Linked DNA regions of Thermovibrio ammonificans HB-1. The protein of the gene in region 1 interacts with the protein of each later gene in a pairwise test. Links are inferred from orthologs where the notes say so. Each region holds a gene or a part of one and is shown on either strand. Other genes may lie near its edges.

The links.
Region 2: the proteins of ligA (region 1) and leuS interact in binary tests that used the Escherichia coli proteins (3 or more experiments, as listed by UniProt). The link is inferred for Thermovibrio ammonificans HB-1 from one-to-one orthologs.

Annotation. Positions count from the first base shown.
Region 1 is NC_014926.1:831,840-835,055, reverse strand. The notes cover bases 217-3,216. They hold ligA (NAD-dependent DNA ligase LigA), read left to right. Parts: upstream 217-630; coding sequence 631-2,802; downstream 2,803-3,216. Other genes in these bases: cas10 (type III-A CRISPR-associated protein Cas10/Csm1), read left to right, coding at 2,887-3,216; THEAM_RS04410 (hypothetical protein), read left to right, coding at 217-677. Also shown: cytochrome c biogenesis protein CcsA, read left to right, coding at 1-22; more of THEAM_RS04410, read left to right, coding at 12-216. UniProt on the Escherichia coli protein: DNA ligase that catalyzes the formation of phosphodiester linkages between 5'-phosphoryl and 3'-hydroxyl groups in double-stranded DNA using NAD as a coenzyme and as the energy source for the reaction.
Region 2 is NC_014926.1:1,324,664-1,328,192, forward strand. What follows is about bases 100-3,412. They hold leuS (leucine--tRNA ligase), read left to right. Parts: upstream 100-458; coding sequence 459-3,212; downstream 3,213-3,412. Other genes in these bases: THEAM_RS06825 (thioredoxin family protein), read right to left, coding at 100-394; lptE (LPS assembly lipoprotein LptE), read left to right, coding at 3,215-3,412. In the rest of the region: more of THEAM_RS06825, read right to left, coding at 1-99; more of lptE, read left to right, coding at 3,413-3,529.

The DNA.
Region 1 (3,216 bases):
GGGCGGAAGCCATGGATTTTAAGAGCGTTAAGCTAACTGCCACCTTCTCGGTTCTCTTCTCGCTTGCAGCCGTTGGAGCCGTTGTGGTCGCAGGAAAGGTCATACCGAGCTGGGCGATTTTACAGTCGGCAGACAGAGTGAAATTAGCAGCCGCAGCTTTGGGTTTAATATGGTTTGCCTTTGCGGCTCAAACAGCCTACTGCAGGGGAAAATTGGATTTCAAAGGAATCTTTCACCTCACCACAGCGGCGGCAATGGCGGCACTACTGGCGTTCCCTCTGAGCGTTAAGGCCTATCAGTTCTACCTCTACCCCCAGAGCTTCGTAAAGGTAGACGGAAAAGTAGTTGCCCTAACAGACTTACGTTTCACAAAAGGGGGACCTGTAGCCCACCTTTTTATAGAGGGTAAAACTAAAATCGAAGGAGAGGCCTCTTTTAACAGTCCTCTACTCTCTAAGGAAGGTTTCGTTTGGGTAAAAGACGTAGGTTTCGCCCGGGGCATTCCGGTTGTTCAACTGGAGTTTATGGAACCCACGCCGGTACCGTTTCTATTCTTCCTGCTGTTCGGAGCTTCTACACTCCTCCTACCGTTTGTATACTTAAAGTCGGGAGACAGAAAAGGAGGGAGAGATGTACACAAAGGAAGAAGAGAGGGAACTCCAGCAGCTAACGGATAAACTCCTGAAGGAACTCGAAGGGAAAACTGAAGAAGACTTTAAAAAACTCTCTACCGAAGAGGCAAGAGAGCTTGCGGAGAAACTCCGCAGAGTTATCAGGTACCACGACTACAAATACTACGTTCAGGCAAACCCCGTAATCTCCGACTACCAGTACGACAAGCTGTTCCACGCCTTAGAGGCCCTCGAGAAGGCCCACCCGGAGGTTGTAACCCCCGATTCCCCGACTCAACGCATATCCCCGGCCTTCACCGGCGAGTTTCAGAAAGTAAAACACTACGCCGAAATGACGTCCCTTGAAAACACCTACTCCCCCGAAGACCTGAAAGAGTGGGACAGAAAAGTAAAAGAGCTACTTGGAACCGACACCGTAGAGTACATAGTAGAGCCCAAGTTCGACGGGGCAAGCGTTGAACTGGTATACAAAAACGACATTCTCGTAAGGGGAGCAACACGGGGAGACGGCATCTACGGAGAGGACATAACGGTAAACATAAGAACAATTAAATCCATACCCCTAAAAGCCCCATTCTCGAAACACGGCATAGAGCTCATATCCATAAGGGGCGAAGTTATAATGCCCAAGAGCGTCTTCAAAAAACTCAACGAAGAGAGGGAGAAACAGGGGTTAACCCTCTTTGCCAACCCGAGAAACGCCGCAGCGGGAACCCTGAGACTGAAAAACCCGGCAGAAGTGGCAAAAAGAGGGCTCGACTGCTACGTTTACCAGATACTCTACTCCGAGCCCAAAAAACTCTGCACAGATATCAGAACACAGAAAGAGGCCCTTAAACTGCTTGCAGAGTGCGGCTTCAAAACTCCCCCCATCCAGAAAGTCTGCAAGAACATAGAGGAAGTCATAGAAACGGTTTTGGCCGCACAGGAAGAGAGAGAAACGTGGGACTTTGAAGCAGACGGAATGGTAATAAAGGTCAACGACATCTGTGCATGGGAGAAACTGGGTGAAACACTCCACCATCCCAGGTGGGCGGTAGCCTACAAGTTCCCGGCCAAACAGGCGGTTACAAAGCTGATAGACGTTGTGTGGCAAGTGGGCAGAACAGGAGCCCTAACCCCTGTAGCCATACTTGAACCGGTAGAAGTGGGAGGGGTCATAGTTTCAAGGGCTACGCTCTTTAACCCCGACTTCATAAAAAGCAAAGATATCCGCATAGGAGACTACGTTATCGTTGAGCGGGCCGGCGAGACCATACCTTACATCGTGGGCCCGGTAAAAGACAGGAGAAAGGGAGACGAAAAACCGGTAGAAGTTCCCAAGCACTGCCCGGTGTGCGGAGCTCCCATAGTGAAAGAGCTGGACGAAGCGGTCCCCAGGTGTCCGAACATAAACTGTCCGGCTCAGCTGAAAGAACACCTGGTTTACTGGGGTAAAGTCCTCGATATAAAGGGACTCGGAGAATCAACCGCAAACGTGCTCACAAAGAAAGGGTTGGTCAAATCGATAGCAGACCTCTACTACCTAAAGAGAGAAGACCTCCTTAAACTCTCCGGTTGGGGGCTGAAAAAAAGCGAAAACCTGCTGAATCAGATAGAAAAGTCTAAGAGCGCTCCCTTCTGGAAGAAGCTGACGGCACTGGGGATAAGGCACGTAGGGGAGAAAACGGCTCAACTGCTCGCAAAGAGGTTTAAAAACATTGAAGAGCTCATGAACGCCGACTTTACAGAGCTCGCCTCCATTCCAGGGATAGGCCCGATAACGGCTACGAGCATTCAGAACTTCTTCAAGGCCGAGCAGAACGTAGAGATGATAAAAAAACTGCAAGAAGCGGGATTCAAGTTTGAGAGAACCCAAGAGGAGGAGCAAGAGGAGAAGCTACCTAAACCTTTAGAAGGCCAAAGGATAGTGTTCACCGGAGAACTGGAGCACTTTACGAGAAAAGAGGCCCAACACGTAGTAGAGCTTCTCGGCGCAAACCCCACAAACTCCGTAACGAAAAAAACCAGCTTCGTGGTTGTAGGAGAGAACCCGGGTTCTAAGTTTCAAAAGGCCCAAAAACTGGGAATAAAGATGCTCAACGAAAAGGAGTTTATAGAGCTCCTTAAACGGTATGCAGACCAGAACCCTGAAGTTAAGAAGATTCTTAAGGAGAAGGGGCTGCTGTAGCCCCTTCTCAAGTATAAAAAAATCTAAACAACCGATAGGAAAAAGTTGTATAATTGAATCAGGAATCCAGGAGGAACAAAACGTATGGACGGGGGTAAAAAAGAACAACAGCTCCTTTCGATATACGCACTGTTGAAAGCTCCGCTTGAAGCTCTGGGGAAGTTACTCGAGGCTGAAACAGCAGAAGCTCAAGAGTTTCGGGAAAATCTAGAGGAATTTCTCAAAAAGTGCGGATTAAACCGTAACCACAATGAGTTAAAGAAATTTAAAAATCGGGTAGAAGAGGTTATAAAAGCCTTAAAACTTGAGTCGAAGCCAAATGAAGTTAAGCCGGCTCAAACAGTATTTTCTCAAATCCGTTTGGAAGATAGTAGTTCGAAAGAAGAGTCCCAAAATGGGATAAAACTCTACAAA
Region 2 (3,529 bases), 490 kb from region 1 along the record:
CAGGACCAACCAGTCCATCTTCTATCCTACCATCTTTAACTATGAGGAGCGTCGGAGTGGCCAGTATCCCGAACTTCCTGGCAAGCTCGGGCTTTTCCGCAACGTTCACCTTCACAAAGTGAACCCTCTTCAACTCCTTACTCAGCTTTTTCACAACGGGGTCAACCATCATACAGGGCCTGCAGTTGGGGGCCGAGAAGTAGATTACCCCCTTACCCTTCTTGAGCTTCGCAAACTCCCCTTCAAGGGGTATCTCCTGCCCCTTCATCCTCGACGACTTCCACTTCCAGTAGACCCTTATACCGAAGACGAAAAGTAGGGAGAAAACGATGAGAACCAGGATAACGTCAAAGAATATGGCCGCAACCTTTAAAAGAGGCTCCGGAATAGACATAGCTCCTCCTCGGCGTTAAAATTTGTGGCAACTATTATTGCACAAGCGTTCGGGAGGTTCCGGAATGAAGTATAACCCTCAGGAGATAGAGATTAAATGGCAGAAGCGCTGGGAAGAGGAGGGAGTTTTCAGAAGCTCCGTTTCCGATAAGAAGAAGTTCTACTGCCTCGAGATGTTCCCCTATCCTTCGGGAAAAATCCACATGGGCCACGTGAGAAACTACTCAATTGGCGACGTTATAGCGCGTTTTAAGAGACTCGCCGGCTTCAACGTGCTACACCCGATGGGGTGGGACGCATTCGGACTCCCCGCCGAGAACGCTGCGATTAAAAGCGGCGTCCACCCGAGGGAGTGGACCCTCTCAAACATAGAGAACATGAAGGAGGAGCTGAAACGGCTGGGCTTCTCTTACGACTGGGAGAGGGAAGTTACAACCTGCTCCCCCGAATACTACAGGTGGAACCAGTGGATATTCCTGAAGATGCTCGAAAAAGGGATAGCCTACAGGGCTAAGGCCTCTGTTAACTGGTGCCCCTCGTGTCAAACGGTTCTTGCAAACGAACAGGTCGACGAAGAAGGCAGGTGTTGGAGATGCGGAACCACCGTTGAGCAGAGAGAAATAGATAGCTGGTTCCTGAAGATAACCGACTACGCCGAGGAGCTTCTCAGGGACCTGGAGCTCCTCAAAGGCCACTGGCCCGACCCGGTTATAACCATGCAGAGAAACTGGATAGGAAAGAGCGTAGGCGCCCGGGTAAAGTTTGAGGTTCCCGAAAAAGGGGAAACAATAGAGGTGTTCACCACCCGGCCGGATACGCTCTTTGGCGTAACCTACGTAGTTCTTGCCCCTGAGCACCCGCTGACTCTAAAGCTGGCAGAGGGAACTTCCCAGGAGGAGGCCGTTAAAGCCTTTGTAGAGAAGATGAAGAGAACCGAAAAGAGGAAGAGGAGCACCGGAGAGCTCGAGAAGGAAGGGGTGTTCCTCGGAGTCTATGCCGTTCACCCCCTTACAGGAGAGAGAGTCCCCGTTTACACGGCAAACTTCGTCCTCATGGACTACGGAACGGGAGCGGTAATGTCGGTTCCCGCCCACGACCAGAGGGATTTTGAGTTTGCCAAGAAGTACGGCCTGCCCGTTAAGCTCGTAATAACCCCTGAAGGAGAGGAGCTCAAACCGGAAGAGCTTCAAGAGGCTTACACCGAACCGGGAATACTCGTAAACAGCGGTAAGTTCTCCGGCCTTAAAAGCCAGAAGGCAAAATCGGAAATAACGAAGGAGCTCGAAAAGCTCGGGAAGGGCAAAAGAAGCGTTCAATACAGGCTCAGGGACTGGAACATCTCCCGTCAGCGCTACTGGGGAACGCCCATACCGGTTGTCCACTGCCCGAAGTGCGGAATAGTCCCCGTTCCCCAAGAGGAGCTTCCGGTGAAACTCCCGGAAGAAGCGCCCCTGCTGGGAGAGGGCCGCTCTCCCCTTGAGAGGGTGCCCGAGTTCATAAACACAACCTGTCCCAAGTGTAAAGGCCCTGCAAAAAGGGACCCCGATACAATGGACACCTTCTTCGACTCCTCCTGGTACTTCCTCAGGTACTGCTCCCCCAAGGAGGAAAACCTGCCGTTCAAGCCGGAAGAGGCCTCCTACTGGATGGCCGTAGACCAGTACATAGGAGGCATAGAGCACGCGGTTCTCCACCTCCTCTACTCCAGGTTCTTCACGAAAGTTCTGAGGGACCTCGGGCTCCTGAAAGGAGAAGGCGAAGGGGAGGACGCCGCCTTCCTAAGCAGGGGAGAACCCTTTAAAAGGCTCCTCACACAGGGTATGGTCAACAAAAGGTGGATAAGCGTTAAGAACCTGCTGAAGGCCCTGGGGCTCTCTGAAGAATCTACAGTTGGAGAGCTCGTTGAGAAGCTCACGGGCCAAAGGGCGGAGCTGACAGAAACCGTAGGCTCGCTAATGAAGCGCTACCACATAACCGTAGGAGACAACGCAGTGCTCCTTTTAAGCACCGAAGAGGTTTCGAAGTTCCTCGAAAGCACCCCCGAAGAGGTTCTCAAGCCCTACGAGGAGAAGTTCGGTGAAGTCTCAAAAATGAGCAAAAGCAAGCTCAACATAGTAAACCCCTCCGACATGATAGCCAAATACGGAGCAGACGCAACAAGGCTCTACGTTCTATTTGCTGCCCCGCCCGAATCGGAGTTTGAGTGGAAGAGCGAGGGAATAGAAGGGGCCTACAGGTTTCTCCGGAGGCTCTTCCAGTTCGTTGCCGAAAGGGCTCAGGAACTTAAGGCCGCTCAGGCCCTCAACCCCGAAAAGCTGAGCAAAGAGGGGAAAAACCTGAGGAAGAAGGCCCACCAAACACTGAAGAAAGTGACCGAAGAGCTATCCGGCCGGTTCAAGTTCAACACGGCTGTGGCGGCGGTTATGGAGCTCTTCAACCGGGTAACCTCCTTCAAACCCGAAACCGAAGCAGACAGGGCGGCCCTTAAAGAGGCCGTTGAGCTTACAGTTACAATGCTCTACCCGTTCACACCGCACCTGAGCGAAGAGCTGTGGGAGATGCTGGGCCACAAAGAGCTCCTTGCCCGCTCAACCTGGCCAAAGCCCGACCCTTCAGCACTCGTTGAGGAAGAGGTTGAGATACCCGTTCAGGTAAACGGCAAGGTGAGGGCCGTTATAAGCGTTCCGGTCAACGCCTCGGAGGAGGAGGTAAGAGAGGCGGTAATGAAAGAGCCGAAAGTGGTGAAGGCAATAGAGGGCAAACAACTGGTGAAGTTTATCTACAGGCCCGGCAGGATTATCAACCTTGTGGTGAGGTAACCTTGAGAGTAGCTCTCATTGCGGCACTTTTACCGGTGGTGGGGTGTGCATCCCTCCCCGCCGCCTCGGTTCAAAAACCTAAAAAGGTTGAGCACGTTTACATAGAGCCGGTAACCAACAGAACCTCCGAAGAGGGGCTTGACGTAATATTCACGCGGGCCGCCGATAACGCCTTCTACACAGACCCGAGGTTCAAGGTAGACTTAATTCCGGTTCCCGACAGAACCGTAGTAGTGAAGACCACCGTTGACTCAATCTCCACCTTCCCCGTAGGATTTGACTCAAGAGACGTTGCCAGGAAGTACAGAATGACGATA